DNA from 4 places in the Pseudomonas alkylphenolica genome. Region 3 is predicted to be linked to each of the others. Evidence: predicted binding sites of a transcription regulator. Region 3 holds the regulator's gene; each other region holds the start of a gene.
What was found. The regulator sigma-54, encoded in region 3, starts transcription at its own class of promoters, with help from an activator protein. The targets are predictions, from matches to a motif close to ANTGGCATNNANNTTGCTNT.
Positions count from the first base shown of each region.

Region 1: the regulator sigma-54 is predicted to act here: its motif matches at 2,646-2,665, upstream of PSAKL28_RS08140 (CmpA/NrtA family ABC transporter substrate-binding protein).
Region 2: the regulator sigma-54 is predicted to act here: its motif matches at 2,476-2,495, upstream of PSAKL28_RS18990 (flagellar basal body rod protein FlgF).
Region 4: the regulator sigma-54 is predicted to act here: its motif matches at 2,524-2,543, upstream of nirB (nitrite reductase large subunit NirB).

Region 1 is NZ_CP009048.1:1,742,616-1,747,219, forward strand. It holds gene PSAKL28_RS08130 (nitrate/nitrite transporter) at 1-591, opposite strand, end outside; gene PSAKL28_RS08135 (ANTAR domain-containing response regulator) at 809-1,387, opposite strand; gene PSAKL28_RS08140 (CmpA/NrtA family ABC transporter substrate-binding protein) at 1,387-2,583, opposite strand; gene PSAKL28_RS08145 (quinone-dependent dihydroorotate dehydrogenase) at 2,735-3,757, shown strand; gene rmf (ribosome modulation factor) at 3,853-4,068, opposite strand.
Region 2 is NZ_CP009048.1:4,153,121-4,157,724, reverse strand. It holds gene flgC (flagellar basal body rod protein FlgC) at 1-1, shown strand, start outside; gene flgD (flagellar hook assembly protein FlgD) at 17-745, shown strand; gene flgE (flagellar hook protein FlgE) at 776-2,101, shown strand; gene PSAKL28_RS18995 (hypothetical protein) at 2,174-2,362, shown strand; gene PSAKL28_RS18990 (flagellar basal body rod protein FlgF) at 2,553-3,293, shown strand; gene flgG (flagellar basal-body rod protein FlgG) at 3,339-4,124, shown strand; gene flgH (flagellar basal body L-ring protein FlgH) at 4,179-4,604, shown strand, end outside.
Region 3 is NZ_CP009048.1:4,696,509-4,701,112, reverse strand. It holds gene rapZ (RNase adapter RapZ) at 1-62, opposite strand, end outside; gene ptsN (PTS IIA-like nitrogen regulatory protein PtsN) at 65-529, opposite strand; gene hpf (ribosome hibernation-promoting factor, HPF/YfiA family) at 542-850, opposite strand; gene PSAKL28_RS21525 (RNA polymerase factor sigma-54) at 928-2,421, opposite strand; gene lptB (LPS export ABC transporter ATP-binding protein) at 2,601-3,326, opposite strand; gene lptA (lipopolysaccharide transport periplasmic protein LptA) at 3,327-3,851, opposite strand; gene lptC (LPS export ABC transporter periplasmic protein LptC) at 3,838-4,410, opposite strand; gene PSAKL28_RS21505 (KdsC family phosphatase) at 4,419-4,604, opposite strand, start outside.
Region 4 is NZ_CP009048.1:1,446,812-1,451,415, forward strand. It holds gene PSAKL28_RS06725 (bifunctional nitrate reductase/sulfite reductase flavoprotein subunit alpha) at 1-2,435, shown strand, start outside; gene nirB (nitrite reductase large subunit NirB) at 2,710-4,604, shown strand, end outside.

The sequences.
Region 1 (4,604 bases), 2.8 Mb from region 3:
CTTGGGCTTGGGGCGTTGCGGGGCATTGCGCGCAAGCAGGGCGAACAGCGCCAGGGTCAGCACCAGCGGCACCACGGCAAAGCCGAAGACATTGTTCCAGCCAAAACTGGCGGCCAGGACCGGCGCCAGCAGCGCGGCGAATACGGTGCCGGAGTTGCCCGCGCCGGCAATACCCATAGCCTTGCCCTGGTGCTGGGCCGGGTACCACTGCGAAGCCAGTGGCAGGGAGACGGCAAAGGAAGCGCCGGCGACGCCGAGGAACACACCCAGCAGCAGCGCCTGTTCATAGCTGTGTATGCCCAGGTTCCAGGCGCAGAACAACGCAATGATGACGATCACCTGGCCAATCAGGCCGGCGGTTTTCGGTGACAGGCGGTCTGCCAGGATGCCCATCGCGAAACGCAGGATGGCGCCGGCGAGGATCGGTGTGGCAACCATCAGCCCGCGTTGCTGGGTGGTCAGTTGCAGGTCGGTGGCAATCTGCACCGCCAGGGGGCCGAGCAGGTACCAGACCATAAAGCTCAGGTCGAAGTACAAAAAGGCGGCGAACAGCGTGGGAATATGCCCGGACTTCCAGAAACTCGTATTCATCGAACACCTCGTTGAACGTTGCACTGCAGGTCGCGCCCTCAAGGGGCAGAAACGCAAAAGACGCCGCCTCCCGGCCCGCTGTTGCGAGGGGGATGCGACGTCTTTGTCGTGAAGGGGCAACCGCCGTTGGCTACCTGTACGATAGATTCAGCAATATCCGGGCCAGCATCGCGGGGCAAGCCAGCTCCCACCGGTGGGAGCTGGCTTGCCCCGCGATCTAGGTGTCGAGCAAATCACTCATGGCGATGATCTGTTCGGCCACCTGGATCAGCTTCTGTTGCTTGCTCATGGCCTGGCGACGCATCAGGGTGTAAGCCTGTTCTTCGTTGCAGTCCTTCATTTTCATCAGCAGCCCCTTGGCCAGCTCGATGCGCTTGCGCTCGGCCAGTTGCTGGTCGCGGGCTTGCAGCTGGGCCTTGAGCGCCTGGTCGCTTTCGAAGCGGGCCATGGCCACGTCGAGGATTGGCTGCAACCGCGCCGCATGGATGCCTTCGACGATGTAAGCGCTGACCCCGGCCTGGATCGCCTGGCGCATCACGCTCGGATCGTGCTCGTCGGTAAACATGACAATTGGCCGTGGCCGGTCGCGACTGACCAGGATGACTTGCTCCATCACATCCCGGCCCGGTGACTCGGTATCGATCAGCACCACATCCGGACGCACCGTTTCGACGCGTGCCGGCAGGTCGATGATCAGCCCTGACGCTTCGATGACTTCGAAGCCGGCTTCAACCAGTGCGGCCTTCAGGCGCCCGACTTTCTTTTCGGTGTCGTCGATCAACAGGATTCGCAGCATCATGGCATCTCCTTCAGCGCGTGAAGGGCAAAGCTGCGGGCGTAGCCAGCGGGGTCGCTGCCATCCCAATAGCTGCCATCGATCAACTGGCTGCGGCGCATGTTCTGCTCGGTACAAGGCACACCGATGGCCGTGGCGGCGTCGCGGTACAGCGCCAGTTGCTGCACCTGGCGCGCCACGCCGAGGTAGTCGGGGTCTTCGCGCAGCAGGCCCCAGCGGCGGAACTGGGTCATGAACCACATACCGTCGGACAGGTAGGGCAGGTTGGCCCGGCCGTTGTCGTGCAGGCGCAAGGCGTGCGAGTCGTGCCAGTGATTGCCAAGGCCGTCGTGGTAGGCGCCGAGCAGGCGCGGTTCGATGCTGTTCAAGGGTGTGTCCAGGTAGGCCTGGCCGCTCAGCAGTTGGGCAGTGCTGCGACGGTTTTCCGGGCTTTGCTCGATGAAGCGGCTGGCGGCCAGAATCGCTTTGACCAGCGCTCTGGCGGTGTTGGGGTATTGCTCGACGAAGGCGCGGGTACAGCCGAGGACTTTCTCAGGGTGGTCAGGCCAGATCGATTGGCTGGTCGCCAAGGTGATTCCCTGGCCCTGCTCGACGGCGTCGGCCGACCAGGGTTCGCCGACACAGAAACCGTCAATGCGCCCGGCTTGTAGATGAGCAAGCATCTGCGCCGGTGGCACTACAACGCTGTTGACGTCATGCAGTGGGTGGATGCCCTGGCTGGCCAGCCAGTAATACAGCCACATGGCGTGAGTGCCGGTCGGAAAGGTCTGGGCAAAGGTGAGTTTTGTCCTGCTTTGGTGCACGAAACGCTCCAGCGCCTCGGGACGGGTCACGCGCTGACGCTGCAGCGCCGCCGACAGATTGATGCCTTGGCCATTCTGATTGAGCCCCATCAGCACCGCCATGTCGGTGGCTCCGGTGCCGCCAATGCCCAGGTGCACGGCATAAATCAGCCCATACAGGCTATGGGCGGCGTCCAGCTCGCCGCTGACCAGCTTGTCGCGCAGGCCGGCCCAGGAACTCTGGCGCTTGAGGTTCAGGCTCAGGCCATAGGGCTGGGCAAAGCCCTGGGTCGCGGCAACCACTACCGAGGCGCAGTCGCTCAGGGCCATGAAGCCGATGTCCAGGCTGTGCTTTTCCGGCGCATCGCTGCCGTTGACCCAGGCCAGTGGAGTCGTGGGGGTATCGTTGTTCACAGTATCGCGCCTGTGTCGAGGGTCAGGCCGTGCCGCTTGCGTGGCCGGTATCAAGCGTCAACAAAGCAACGCATATGCCAAGGCGGCGCTGTCCCCCGGACGGCGCCACCTATATAATCGCCCCCTCACTCACGCCGAGCTAAGCCCGCCCATGTATACCCTGGCCCGCCAGTTGCTGTTCAAGCTCTCCCCGGAGACCTCCCATGACCTGTCCCTGGACCTGATCGGCGCCGGTGGCCGCCTGGGCCTGAACGGGCTGCTGACCAAGGCCCCGGCCTCCTTGCCGGTGACGGTCATGGGCCTGGAGTTCGCCAACCCGGTGGGGCTGGCGGCAGGTCTGGACAAGAACGGTGCAGCCATCGATGGTTTTGCCCAGCTGGGTTTCGGTTTTGTCGAGATCGGCACGGTCACGCCGCGTCCGCAGCCGGGCAACCCCAAGCCGCGCCTGTTCCGCTTGCCACAGGCCGAGGCGATCATCAACCGCATGGGCTTCAACAACCTGGGTGTCGATAACTTGCTGAACCGCGTGCAGGCGGCGAAATATCGCGGCGTGCTGGGCATCAATATCGGCAAGAACTTTGATACCCCGGTCGAGCGCGCGGTGGACGACTACCTGATCTGTCTGGACAAGGTCTACGACCATGCCAGCTACATCACCGTCAACGTCAGCTCGCCCAATACCCCGGGCCTACGTAGCCTGCAGTTCGGCGACTCGCTCAAGCAGTTGCTCGATGCCCTGGCCGAGCGCCGCGGGCAACTGGCTTCGCAGTACGGCAAGCATGTACCGTTGGCGATCAAGATCGCTCCGGACATGAGCGACGAAGAAACCGCTCTGGTGGCAGCGGCGCTGGTTGAGTCAGGCATGGATGCGGTGATTGCCACCAACACCACGCTGGGCCGTGAAGGTGTCGAAGGCTTGCCTCATGGCGACGAGGCCGGTGGCCTGTCGGGCGCGCCGGTACTGGAAAAGAGCACGCATATCGTCAAGGTGCTGTCGGGTGAGCTGGGTGGCAAGTTGCCAATCATCGCCGCCGGGGGCATCACCGAGGGCAAGCATGCGGCACAGAAGATCGCCGCCGGTGCCAGCCTGGTGCAGATCTATTCGGGGTTCATCTACAAGGGGCCTGCGCTGATCCGCGAAGCGGTGGACGCCATTGCTGCCATGCCGCGCTGAAACGCAGGCATAAAAAAGGGCCCCTTGAAGGGGCCCCTGGGCCTTAGCCCGCCGCCCGGATGGGGCGCGCATGGTGAATGAATTCAGATCCTCGTTCAGCCAACGGCGTGAAGTTCGTTGAGTCTGTGAATACCCGCAGTGCCGGTCATACCGTCCCAGTTGTCGCCGCGTCCTTCACGCCAGCCATTGATCCATGCCTGGCGTACAGACGGTAGAGTAAAAGGGCAAAGCTCGCGGGATTTGCCGGTGACCCCATATTGGTAGCCACGTGAAAATGCTCGTTCCAACGGATCACGCTTAAGTCTTCTCATAGGGTGTTGCCCTCACTTGTTGACTGTAATGTCCCGTCGGCCTCTAGGAGGCCGGGCAGAATCGTTCTGCCGGTTTGCGCTCGCTGCCGGCGTCGCGAGCGAAAGTGTTGCCCCGTTGCGGTGACAACCTGAGATGAGTTCTAACCAATGCACGACACAGTGTGAATGATCGTTTTGTCATAAGGACGTAACCTTTCCTAGGGTCAAAGGATAAGTAAATAAATGCGTCAGGCCTGGATCCGACGCAAAGCCCGCTATGATCAGGGTTTGATAAGAATTGAAGTCGCTTGGCGAGCGCCGGGTGATAATTTGTAACAAGGCAGTCAATACGACGAAGGGTCATTTTTCCCCTGTCAGTCGTGAATTTTTCATTCTGCCCGGCGATCAAAGACTTTTCTGCCCCAGGCAAAAGGTCAGGTTGCCCGGGTGGCCCGGCACTCACCGCAGTGCCATTCGAACGCTCGCTGGAAAGGCGTTCGATTAAACATCGGAAGGCGATGCGCTTGCCCTCCACTTATTGCTCAAAGCACTGGATA
Region 2 (4,604 bases), 540 kb from region 3:
ATAAAGGACGAAGCCAATGGCAAGCGTTAACGACACCACCGCCGGTGTAAACCTGAACGACGTGCTCAAGGCGTCGGTCAAGAAGACCTCCGAGACCAACTCCAGTGGCGTTGCTTCGGCAACCAACAGCAAGACCGGCAACCAGACCCTGGGCAAGGATGCGTTCCTGCAGTTGCTGGTTACCCAGATGCGTAACCAGAACCCGCTCGACCCTCAGGACAACAGCGAGTTCGTCGCCCAGCTGGCGCAGTTCAGTAGCCTGGAAGGCATCACTACCCTCAATGAGTCGGTGACTGCGATCTCTGGCAGCTACAAATCGTCCCAGGCGCTGCAGGCGTCGTCGCTGGTCGGTCGCTCGGTGATCGCCCAGACCGACAAGGCCGTGGTCGACACCACCAAGAGCTTCAATGGCTCGGTGGTAGTGCCGCAGTCGCTGAGCAATGCCACCGTCACCATCACCGACAAGGATGGCAAGGTGGTCAAGACCATCGATCTGGGCGAGCAGAAGGCCGGCAATGCCGCCTTCGTCTGGGATGGCACCAATGACGCGGGGGAGAAGGTCGATCCTGGCACCTACACCTTTGCCGCCAAGACCACCATCGATGGCAAGCAGCATGACATGTACACCATGCTGCCGGCCACGGTCAGCAGCGTCACCATCAGTCAGACCGGCGGCGAGATGATGCTCAATCTTGCCGGCCTGGGCAGCATTGCGCTGTCCAAAGTCCAAACCATCGGTATATAGAGCCGGCTAACGCGGCACAAGGAGTGAAAGATGTCATTCAATATCGGCCTTAGCGGTCTCTATGCAGCCAACAAACAACTGGACGTGACCGGCAACAACATTGCCAACGTTGCTACCACCGGCTTCAAATCCTCGCGTGCAGAATTCGCCGACGTCTACTCGGCCAACAAGCTCGGCGTCGGCAGCCAGAGCGTCGGTAACGGCGTGCGTCTGGCCTCGGTCTCGCAGCAGTTCACCAATGGCGATATCACCAACACCGGCAACGTGCTGGACATGGGTATCCAGGGTCAGGGCTTTTTCGTCCTGAGCGACAACGGCTCGCTCAGCTACACCCGTGCCGGTGCCTTCCAGACCAACAAAGACAACTACGTGACCACCGCTGATGGTCTGCGCCTGCGTGGCTACGGTGTGGACGAGAACGGCAAGATCATCAACGGCGTGCTGACCGACCTGAAGATCGACACCTCGGCACTGGCGCCAAAGTCCACTACCTCGATCGATCAGGGCATCAACCTGAACTCGTCGGACAAGGTCATCCCGAGCACCACCACGTTCGATCCAACCGACGACACCACCTGGAACAAGACCTTCGCCACCAAGATCTATGACAGCCAGGGTAACGAGCACGTCATGGATCAGTACTACGTCAAGACCGACACCAATGAGTGGAAGTCCTACACCCTGATTGATGGTCGTAACCCGCTCGATCCTACCCAGGAGCCGCCGCAGCCACTGGAAGGCACCATCACCTTCAATCCTGACGGTAGTGTCGATACCATGACCGCGGGTGCTGCAGGTTCTGGCTACGAAGTGGTGAACAAGGTGTTCAAGCTGACCGGCTGGATTCCTGCCACCGTTACCGATCCGACTGCCAAGCCGCCGGTGTGGGGTTCCAACGGTTCCGAGGCCAGTGCCGGCGGTATCGCCATCGACATGACCGATACCACCTCCTACAACACCCCGACCACGCGTCTGTCGCAGAGCCAGGACGGTTACGCTACCGGTATTCTGTCGAGCCTGAGCATCGACTCCAGTGGTGTGATGTTCGCCAGCTTCAGCAACCAGCAGTCGCGCGCTATCGGTCAGGTTGCCATCGCTTCCTTCGCCAACGAGCAGGGCCTGCAGCCTATGGGCGGTACGCGCTGGACCGAGACTTACTCCTCGGGGATCCCGGGGATCGATGCGCCGAAGACCGGTACTCTGGGCGCTATCGCCTCCAACTCGCTGGAGGCCTCCAACGTCAACCTGACCACTGAGCTGGTCGAGCTGATCAAGGCGCAGAGCAACTACCAGGCGAACGCCAAGACCATCTCTACCCAGAGCACCATCATGCAGACCATCATTCAGATGACCTGATGCTGCTGTGAAGCGCTAGGTGTGGACGGACCCCTTTCTCGGAAGGGGTCTGTCGTTTCAGAGGTATCGATCATGTTGCAACGATTGGCGTTAGCGGTGTTCGCGGTGTTGCTGATGACTCAGGTCAGGGCTGATGCCGCACCTTGGTACCGTTGGGAAAGCCAGGCGGATGGGCGCCTGGTCTGTGCCCAGTTTTCTCCGGGCGATGGCTGGAAGCGCTTCGCCGGTCCCTTCAACAACGCGGCGTGCCGCGACTACTGAGGCTTGCCGCTAGCGGCAAGCTGGCGCCGTAATTTCGACGGCGCTTCTCCCAGCCGCATGCCTGTACGGCGATCAAGTCCTTGTCTGGCGGGGCTTTTGGCCACTTCTGCAAAGTTGGTTTGAAACTTGCTTCAAGCACTGCAAAGCAGCGGCGAGCGGCAAGTGTTCGCCAGCGCAGGGGAGAAATACTGTGGACAAGATGCTGTACGTGGCCATGACCGGTGCCAGCCAGAACGCGCTGGCGCAGAAGGCGCATGCCAACAACCTGGCGAACATTTCCACTACCGGCTTTCAGCGTGACCTGGAACAGGCGCGCTCGATGCCGGTGTTTGGTGACAGCTTTCCGGCGCGCGCCTATGCCATGACCGAGCGCCCGGCGACGGATTTCTCGCCAGGCTCGATGCTGGAAACCGGGCGTGACCTGGACGTGGCTGTTGGTGGTGACGGCTTTATCGCCGTGCAGGCGCCGGATGGCAGCGAAGCCTATGTGCGTACCGCGAGCATGAACATCGATGCCCTGGGCGTGCTGCGTGCTGGCAACGGCATGCCGATCATGGGTAACGGCGGGCCGATTGCCGTGCCGCCAGAGCAGAAGGTCGAAGTCGGTGAAGACGGCACCATCACCATCCGCGCCATGGGTGAGGGGCCGCGGGTAATGGCTGAAGTCGACCGGATCAAGATGGTCAACCCTGACCTCAAGACCATGACCAAAGGCCTGGACGGTTTGATCCATACCAGCAATGGCCAGCCAGCAGTGGCCGATGCCAACGTCAAGCTGGTGTCGGGTTTCCTTGAAAGCAGCAACGTCAACGCCGTCGAGGAAATGACCTCGGTGCTGGCGTTGTCGCGTCAATTCGAACTGCACATCAAGATGATGACCACGGCCAAGGAAGGCGACGAAGCCATGGCTCGGGTTTTGCAAATCGGCTAATTACACAGACGTAGCGCCGTAAAACAGGCGCGCGAGGAGAACAGCATGCTTCCGGCTCTTTGGGTCAGTAAAACCGGTCTGTCCGCCCAGGACATGAACCTGACCACCATTTCCAACAACCTGGCCAACGTCTCGACCACCGGCTTCAAGCGCGATCGTGCCGAGTTCCAGGACCTGCTGTACCAGACCCGTCGCCAGGCCGGCGCCCAGTCGACCCAGGACAGCGAGCTGCCTTCGGGCCTGCAGCTGGGTACCGGTGTGCGCATTGTCGGCACCCAGAAGAGCTTCACCGCCGGTAGCCTGCAGACCACCGAGAACCCGCTGGACATGGCGGTTGATGGTCGCGGTTTCTTCCAGATCCTGCAGCCCGATGGCACCGTCTCCTACACCCGTGACGGTACCTTCCACCTGAACTCCGACGGCCAGATCGTCACCGCCAGCGGTTTCGCCCTAGAGCCGGCGATTGTCGTGCCGCCTGAGGCGCAGACCTTCACCGTCGGCCGTGACGGCACCGTTTCGATCACCACCGCAGGCAACCCGGCGGCGCAGGTGATCGGCAACATCCAGACCGCCGACTTCATCAACCCGGCCGGCCTACAGGCAACCGGTGGCAACCTGTTCCTGGAAACCGCCGCCAGCGGCGCGCCGCAAGTTGGCACTCCAGGCCTGAACGGTTTCGGTGTGGTCCAGCAGCAGACCCTGGAAAACTCCAACGTCAGCACCGTGGAAGAACTGGTCAACATGATCACCACCCAGCGTGCCTACGAGATGAACTCCAAGGTCATTTCCACCGCCGACCAGATGCTCTCGTTCGTTACCCAGAACCTGTAAGTGAAGTCTTCGAGGTCGCTTTAACGGCGCCTGTTACACCGTGAGGTCAGAGTCATGAGTCGTTTGTTTTGCGTACTTGCCCTGAGTGGGATCAGCGTGCTGGCCGGCTGCGTTGCGCCGCCGCCCAAGCCCAATGATCCGTACTACGCGCCGGTATTGCCGCGTACGCCACTGCCGGCAGCGGCCAACAACGGCTCGATCTACCAGGCCGGTTTCGATCAGAACCTGTACAGCGACCGCAAGGCGTTCCGGGTCGGTGACATCATCACCATCACCCTCAACGAGCGGACCCAGGCGAGCAAGAACGCCAACTCGCAGATCGCCAAGAACAGCAAGGCCGATATCGGCCTGACTTCGTTGTTCGGCTCTTCGATGACCACCAACAACCCGTTCAGCGATGGCGATCTGAGCCTGAGCGCCGGGTACAGCGGTGATCGTGCAACCAAAGGCGACAGTAAAGCAGGGCAGGGCAACAGCCTG
Region 3 (4,604 bases):
AGGACTGCGAGGGCGGTACTCTTGCCGGAGCCGGATCGGCCACTGACGATAATCAGGCGCATGTTCAGGACTCGTTCTGTACGTCCAGTACGACCTGGTACAAGGCTTCACTGCTACTGGCGGCACGCAGCCGGTCACGCACGTCCTTGCGGTCGAGCATGCTGGCAATTTGGCGCAACAGTTCAAGGTGCGCATCGGTGGCCGCTTCGGGAACCAGCAGGACAAACAGCAAATCGACCGGGGCGCCATCAATGGCGTCATAGTCAATCGGTGCATCCAGGTGTATCAGGGCGCTGATGGGGGATGAGCAGCCTTTCAGGCGGCAGTGTGGAATGGCAATGCCATTACCAAAACCGGTCGACCCGAGTTTCTCCCGGGCAAACAGGGCTTCAAAAACGTCTTGCATCTCCAGGTCTGGAACCTCCCGGTCGATCAGGGTGGCGATTTCCTGGAGTGCACGCTTTTTACTGCCTCCCGGCGCGTTCACCAGGGAACGGCCGGGGGTCAGGATGGTTTCAAGTCGGATCATGGATGAGGGGGATCAGCGGGCCGCTGCACCTTGCAGCAGGCTTTGCTGTTTTTCCTTGTGTTTTTTCAGTTGGCGGTCGAGCTTGTCGGTCAAGGCATCGATCGCTGCATACATGTCTGTGTGTTCGGCATTTGCAACCACTTCGCCGCCGGGAATAAACAGCGTCGCTTCAATTTTCTGCTGCAGCTTCTCGACCTTCATGATTACCGTCACATTGGTAATCTTGTCGAAGTGCCCTTCCAGCCGTTTCAGTTTCTGTTCGACGTACTCGCGCAGCGGCTGGGTGACTTCTACATGCTGTCCACTGATATTGACTTGCATACAGCTTCTCCTTTGTTGCCCGTGCATAAGAGGCAGGTGTTGCGCCTGCCACTGAACTGCTATGGCTATCTCAGGGGCTACATCAGTCGCTTACGCTCACTCGACGGTGCAATGCCGAGGGACTCGCGGTACTTGGCGACGGTGCGACGGGCTACCTGGATACCTTGTGCCTCCAGTAAACCAGCGATCTTGCTGTCACTCAATGGCTTTTTCTGATTTTCCGCTGCAACCAGTTTTTTGATGATCGCGCGAATCGCTGTGGACGAGCATTCACCGCCTTCGGAGGTGCTGACGTGGCTGGAGAAAAAGTACTTCAGCTCGTAAATCCCACGCGGTGTATGCATGTATTTCTGGGTGGTGACCCGGGAAATGGTCGACTCGTGCATGCCCACCGCTTCGGCGATGTCGTGCAATACCAGCGGCTTCATTGCTTCGTCGCCGTGATCGAGGAAACCACGTTGGTGCTCGACGATCTGGGTGGCGACCTTCATCAGGGTTTCGTTGCGGCTCTGCAGGCTCTTGATGAACCAGCGGGCTTCCTGCAACTGGTTGCGCATGAAGGTGTTGTCGGCGCTGGTGTCGGCGCGGCGGACGAATCCGGCGTATTGCGGATTGACCCGCAGGCGCGGCACGGCTTCCTGGTTGAGTTCGACCAGCCAGCGTTCGTTGTCCTTGCGCACGATCACGTCAGGGACCACGTATTCGGCTTCGCTGGATTCGATCTGCGAGCCGGGGCGCGGGTTGAGGCTCTGGACCAGTTCGATGACCTGGCGCAGTTCGTCTTCCTTGAGCTTCATCCGCCGCATCAGCTGGCTGTAGTCACGGCTGCCAAGCAGGTCGATGTAATCGCGGACCAGGCGCTGGGCTTCGGCCATCCAGGGGGTGCTGGCGGGCAGTTGACGCAGCTGCAGCAGCAGGCACTCGCTGAGGTTACGGGCGCCGATGCCGGCCGGTTCGAATTGCTGGATGCGGTGCAGCACGGCTTCGACTTCGTCGAGCTCGATATCCAGCTCCGGGTCGAAGGACTCGCAGACTTCTTCGAGGGTTTCGTCGAGATAGCCCTGGTTGTTGATGCAGTCGATCAGGGTGACCGCGATCAGCCGGTCGGTGTCGGACATCGGCGCCAGGTTCAACTGCCAGAGCAGGTGGCTTTGCAGGCTTTCGCCAGCCGAGGTGCGGGTGGTGAAATCCCACTCGTCATCGTCGTTGCTGGGCAGGCTGCTGGCGCTGGTCTGGTAGATGTCTTCCCAGGCCGTATCGACCGGTAGCTCGTTGGGGATGCGCTCGTTCCATTCGCCGTCTTCCAGGCTGTCCACGGTTGGCGTGGCTTCCTGGAAACTGGTGTCCTGGACTTCGGCGACCGGCTTGCTTTCGGCGTTGTCCGCCATCGGGTCGCTGTTGTCGAAGTCGTCGCCTTCTTCCTGGCGTTCGAGCATCGGGTTCGATTCCAGCGCTTCCTGGATTTCCTGCTGGAGGTCCAGGGTAGAAAGCTGGAGCAGACGGATGGCCTGTTGCAACTGCGGTGTCATCGTCAGTTGCTGGCCCATTCTTAGGACGAGCGATGGTTTCATGGCAGGGGCTTAACACCTTTTTCGCCGGCGCACATGCGCCATCCACTACAAGGGCACCGAAGCGCCAACTTTAAGCAAATTATATGCCTGAAATTGGAGCGTTTGCCTAGGGTGCTGTAACAATTAAGCCGGATTTCACCGGTACAGTTGCCCCTGGCAAGCGCTTTGTCGCCTCGAACTTACAAGCGGAACTCGTGGCCCAAGTACACCTCTTTGACAAGGTCGTTGGCCAGGATGGTCTCTGCATCGCCTTCGGCAATCAGTTGGCCATCGTTGACGATGTAAGCGGTTTCGCAGATATCCAGGGTCTCGCGGACGTTGTGGTCGGTGATCAGTACACCGATGCCCTTGGCCTTGAGGTGATGGATGATCTGCTTGATGTCGCCGACCGAAATCGGGTCGACACCGGCAAAGGGTTCGTCGAGCAGGATGAATTTCGGTGCGGTGGCCAGGGCCCGAGCAATCTCCACGCGGCGACGTTCGCCGCCGGACAGGCTCATGCCGAGGTTGTCGCGAATGTGGCTGATGTGAAATTCCTGCAGCAGGCTTTCCAGTTCCTTGCGACGTCCGGCGGTGTCGAGGTCCTTGCGGGTCTCGAGGATCGCCATGATGTTGTCGGCAACCGAAAGCTTGCGAAAGATCGAGGCTTCCTGGGGCAGGTAACCAATACCGGCACGGGCACGGCCGTGCATCGGCTGGTGGCTGACATCCAGGTCGTCGATCAGGACACGGCCCTGATCGGCCTGGACCAGGCCGACGATCATGTAGAAGCAGGTGGTTTTGCCGGCGCCGTTAGGGCCGAGCAGGCCGACGATCTGGCCGCTGTCGATCGACAGGCTGACGTCGCGGACCACTTGTCGGCTCTTGTAGCTCTTGGCCAGGTGCTGGGCTTTGAGGGTCGCCATTTACTCGGCCTTCTTCTTAGGCTGGATCACCATGTCGATACGCTGGCGCGGTGTGGTCACATTGCCGCCACGACCGGCAGTCGCTACCTGGGTCTTGGTGTTGTAGACGATCTTCTCGCCTTCGGTGGTATTGCCTTCGTTGACCACTTTGGCGCGGTCGGTCAGCACCACCAGGTCTTTTTGCGCCTGGTACTGGATGGTCACGGCGTAGCCTTGCATCTTGTCCGGCTTGGCAGCGCTCTGTTGCTGCTCGAAGTAGGCCAGGTTGCCCACCGAGGTCACCACATCGATGTCGCCGGAGGCGGCGCGGGTGATGGTCACGGTGTTGCCTTTGATCATCATCGAGCCTTGGGTGATGATGACGTCGCCGGTATAGGTGGCGACCCCTTTCTTGTCATCCAGGTGCGCGTTGTCGGCCTGAATGCGGATAGGCTGGTCACGGTCGTTCGGCAGGGCCCAGGCGCTCGCGCTTCCCAGTGCTGCGCTCAGGCTGAGCAAAAAGGGGAGGGTTTTAACGAGCCTCATACTGTCCTCTTACGTTGGACAGCAGGTCCATCCTGCCGTCTTTCAAATACGCTTTCATTCCATTGCCCGTAGTGACGCCACCGGCGCCGTCGATTTTAACGGCTTGTGCGGTTTGCGCATATTGCTTCTGCGGGAATACCGTCATGCGGCTGGTGGTAATGATCATGGTGCGGTTCTTTTCATCGGTGCGGGCAACCCGTACCGAGTCAATCAATTCCACTTCCGAGCCATCCGGATTGACCTCGCCCTTTTCGCTCTGCACGTGCCAGGGGTAGGTGGTGCCACGGTACAGTTGCAGGTCCGGCTTGGTCAGCAGGGTCACTTCGCTGACCTTGAGGTGTTCGACCTTGTCGGCGGTCATCTCGTACTGCATCTTGCCGTCTGGCAGGAACTGTACGCTGTGGGCATTGGTGGCGTAATAGTCGATAGCGTTGTTGTCGACGCTGACCACCGGCTTGTCGAGAAAGCTCTCGGGGCCGATGTTCCAGTAGCCAACTGCCGCCAGCAAGGCGGCAATCACACTGTACAGCGCAGCGGTGCGGAATTTTTTACTGAACATGTGGCGCTCTACAGGTAATGGGCATTGGCCGCGTCGAGATTGCCCTGGGCTTGCAGGATCAACTCGCAGAATTCGCGGGCTGCGCCTTCACCGCCACGGGCCTTGGTGATCCCGTGGGCGTGCTCGCGGACAAAGGCTGCGGCATTGGCCACCGCCATGCCCAGGCCGACGCGACGGATCACCGGCAGGTCAGG
Region 4 (4,604 bases), 2.5 Mb from region 3:
AAGGGGTGATGGTCAACTCCGAGCGCAACCTGACGTTGATGAACAAGGCCGTCGAACCGCCGGGCGACAGCTTGCCCGACTGGCAGATCATTGCCCGTGTCGCCTGTGCCATGGGTTACGCCGAGGCGTTCAGCTACGCCAGTGCCGAAGCGGTGTTCGACGAGATCCGACAGGCCTGGAATCCGGCCACCGGCTACGATGTGCGCGGCGTCAGCTACGCCGGTTTGCGTCAGACGCCTCAACAATGGCCGTGTCAGCCGGGGCGCGAGGACAGCCGCAGCCCGCTGCGTTATCGCAATGACGGGGTCAGCCAGAGCCTCTATCGCGATGCCGCTGGCCAGGCGCCGGCCATCGCCTTTGCCACCCCGAGTGGCAAGGCCCGCTTCTTTGCCCGGCCCTGCCTGCCGAGCGCCGAGCTGCCGGATGACGAGTTCGCCCTGGTGCTCAACACCGGGCGGGTTCAGCATCAATGGCACACCTTGACCAAGACCGGCAAAGTCGCGGCGTTGAACAAGCTCGATCCCGGCCCTTTTGTCGAGATTCATCCCGAAGATGCCAAACGCCTGGGCATTGCCGAAAAGGACCAGGTGCAAGTGCGCTCGCGGCGCGGCCAGGCGGTGTTGCCCGCGCGCATCAGCACACGGGTATTGCCCGGCAACTGCTTTGCGCCGTTTCACTGGAATGATGTCTACGGCGACAACCTGGCCATCAATGCAGTCACCAGCGACGCCGTCGACCCGCTGTCGCTGCAACCGGCCTTCAAGTATTGCGCGGTGGCCCTGCGCCGGGTCGCTGGCGAGCGCATCAGCGCAGTGCAAGTCGAGCAACCGCTCGCCTCGATGCAGGACCAGCATCTGTTGCTCTGGGCCTCGCAAACCGGCAACGGCCAGGCCCTGGCCGAACAGTGTGCCGAACAGCTGCGTGAGGTTGGCCTGCCGGTGCAGTTGAGCTGCATGGAAGATGTCGCGTTGGCGCAGCTGGACAGTCCCGCCAGCCTGCTGCTGATTGCCAGCACCTTTGGCGACGGCGACGCACCGGATAGCGGTGCGGCGTTCTGGCAGGACTTGCAGGGTGAACATGCGCAACGCTGCGCCGGGCTGCCTTATGCCGTACTGGCCCTGGGCGATTCCAGCTTTGAGCAATTCTGTGGTTTCGGCCGCAAGCTCGACCAGCGCCTGGCCGAGCTCGGTGGTCGGCGCTTGCTGGAACGGGTCGATTGCGAGGGTGACTTTGCCGCACCGGCAGGGCAGTGGTTGCAGGCGCTGCTGGCCAAGTTCGGGCGGGATCAGCAGACGCTGGCGTTGCCTGTGTCCAGGCCAGCGGCCACGGGCTTCAGCAAACAACAGCCGCTGCCCGCCAGGATGCTGGAAAACCGCTTGCTCAACAGCCCGGGCGCCACCAAGGAAACTCGGAAAATCGTGTTCGACCTGGCCGACAGCGGCTTCAGCTATCAGGCCGGCGATGCCCTCGGCGTGTGGCCGCGCAACTGTCCTGCACTGGTGGACGAGCTGCTTACGGCGACCGGCCTGGATGGCCGGCGGTTGGTCAGCCTCAAGGGCCAGGCCGACATGCCGCTGGCCGCGGCCTTGGGCGAGCACCTGGAAATCGCCCGGATCACCCCGGCCATGCTGGAAGCCATTGCCCTGCGCAGTGGTAACGCGCAGCTGCAGGACCTGCTCAAGCCGCAGAACAAAGCGCCGCTCAAGGAATGGTTATGGGGCAAGCAACTGATTGACCTGGTGCATGCCTTCAAACCGGCGCTCGACCTGGAAACCTGGCTGAGCCTGCTCAAACCGTTGCAGCCACGCTTGTACTCGATCAGCTCCAGCGCCAAGTACCACCCCGATCAGGTTCATCTGACGGTTTCCACGGTCCGTTATGGCCAGCGCAAAGGCGTCTGCTCAACCTACCTGGCCGACCGGGCCGCACAAGGCAAAGTGGCTATTTTCAACCAGCCAAGCGCACATTTTCGCCTGCCCAAGGACGGTACTGCGCCGGTGATCATGGTCGGTCCCGGCACCGGCGTCGCGCCGTTCCGGGCATTCCTGCAGGAGCGTCAGGCCGAAGGCGCCACGGGGCGTAACTGGTTGCTGTTCGGCGAACAGAAAGCGGCCAGTGATTTCTATTACCGCGACGAACTCCTGGCCTGGCAGCGCGAGGGGCATCTCACCCGTCTGGACACAGCGTTTTCACGTGACCAGGTGGCAAAAATCTATGTGCAACAGCGCATGCTCGAACACGGCGCCGAACTCTGGCGCTGGCTGGAAGAGGGTGGCTACTTCTATATCTGCGGTGACGCCGGGCGCATGGCCCGTGACGTCGATGCCGCGCTCAAGCAAGTGGTGGCTGAGCACGGCGGATTGAGCGTCGAGCAGGCCGACGCCTACGTTGCTGAATTGAGCCGCAGTAAACGTTATCTGCGCGATGTGTATTGAGTGCCCCATAAGGGGGAGGGTTGCACCAGCCTGGGTCGATAACGGCCGCTTGTGCTAGCGAACAGGCCCGGTTTCAAAGGCTTTGGCAGTTGGCACGGTCCCTGCTTTTGCACTGTTACAACGTTCCTGCGGGTCAATGGCGATCTGCACCCGGAACTACATAAAACCACCAGGCAAAGGCGCCTGGAGCTTCGGCTCCAGGCGCCTTTTTTTGTTTTTCGGGGCTCGCCCCGGCAGTACAGCCACCGTGAATGGCCTTGAGTGAGGATCGGGTATGAATGCAGCAACGACCATCGCCCAGCGGGAAAAACTGATCATCGTCGGCAACGGCATGGTCGGGCATCACTGCGTCGAGCAACTGATCGAACGCGGCGCCCTGAGCCGTTATGAGCTGCGGGTGTTCGGTGAGGAACGCCAGCGTGCCTACGACCGCGTGCACCTGTCCGAATATTTCAGCGGCAGCTGCGCTGAAACCCTGGCCCTCGGCACAGCGGGTCTGTATGCCGGGCACGGGGTGAATCTGCACCTGGGCGAAGCGGTGCTTCAGATTGATCGCGAGCGCCGGCAAGTGCTGACTTCGGCGGGGCGTTACGCCTATGACCAACTGATCCTGGCCACCGGCTCTTATCCCTTTGTGCCGCCGATCGAGGGCTGCGAGGGCGCTTCGCGTCTGGTTTACCGCACCCTCGATGATCTCGATGCCATCCGCGCCGCGGCAACCGATGCCCGGCGTGGCGTGGTGGTCGGTGGTGGCTTGTTGGGGCTTGAAGCTGCCAACGCCCTCAAGTCGCTGGGCCTGGAAGCGCACGTAGTGGAATTCGCCCCGCGCTTGATGCCGGTGCAGCTGGACGCTGAAGGCGGCGCGGCCTTGCGTGCGCAGATCGAAGCGCTCGGGGTCGGCGTGCACCTGTCGCGGGCGACCCAGTCGGTGGTGGTCGGTGAAGACTATCGCTACCGGATGAACTTCGAGGGCGGCGAGTTTCTCGAAACGGACCTGATCGTGTTCTCCGCCGGGATTCGTCCGCAGGATGCTCTGGGCCGTAGCAGCGGTCTGGAGGTTGCCGCGCGCGGCGGGGTGGTGATCGACAGCGCCTGTCGCAGCAGCGATCCACACATCTATGCCATCGGCGAGTGCGCTTCGTGGAACGGCAGTGTGTTCGGCCTGGTTGCACCGGGTTACAGCATGGCGCGCAATGTCGCGGCGGCGCTGGCGGGTGAGAACGCCACCAGTTTTACCGGCGCCGACATGTCGACCAAGCTCAAGCTGCTCGGTGTGGATGTCGGCTCGATCGGCGATGCGCACGGCGCAACCCCCGGAGCGCGCAGCTACCGCTTTATTGACGAAACCAGCTCGGCGTATCGCCGTCTGGTGGTCGATGCCAGCGGCAAACGTGTACTCGGTGCGGTGCTGGTGGGCGACAACAGTTACTACGACACCTTGCTGCAATACGTGCAGAACGGCATCGCCCTGCCGGCCGACCCGGCGGCATTGATCCTGCCGCAAACCGCCGGTGCACCGACGTTGGGTGCCGACGCATTGCCGGACAGCGCCACTATCTGCTCCTGCCACAACGTCAGCAAAGGCGCGATCTGCACTGCCATCGACAACGGCTGTGGCGAGCTCGGTGAGCTCAAACAGCAGACCAAGGCGTGCACCGGCTGCGGCGGTTGTGCGGCGCTGCTCAAGCAGGTGTTCGAGCACGAACTGATCGCCCGTGGTGTCAGCGTCGACAAGAGCCTGTGCGAGCACTTTGCCTATACCCGCCAGGAGCTCTACGCCCTGGTACGGGTTGAAGGCATTCTCAGCTTCGAGGAAATGCTCGCCAGGCATGGCCGCGGCCACGTCGGCTGCGATATCTGTAAACCCACAGTCGGCTCGATCCTCGCCTCGTGCTGGAACCAGCCGATCATGGACCCTTCGCTGGTGCCGTTGCAGGACACCAACGACACCTTCATGGCCAACATGCAGAAGAACGGTACCTACTCGGTGGTGCCGAGGATTCCCGCTGGCGAGATCACCCCGGAAAAGCTCATCGTCATCGGCCAGGTAGCAAAGAAATACGACCTCTATACCAAGATCACTGGTGGCCAGCGCATCGACCTGTTCGGCGCGCAGTTGCACGAGCTGCCGGCGATCTGGAGCGAGCTGATCGAAGCCGGTTTCGAAAC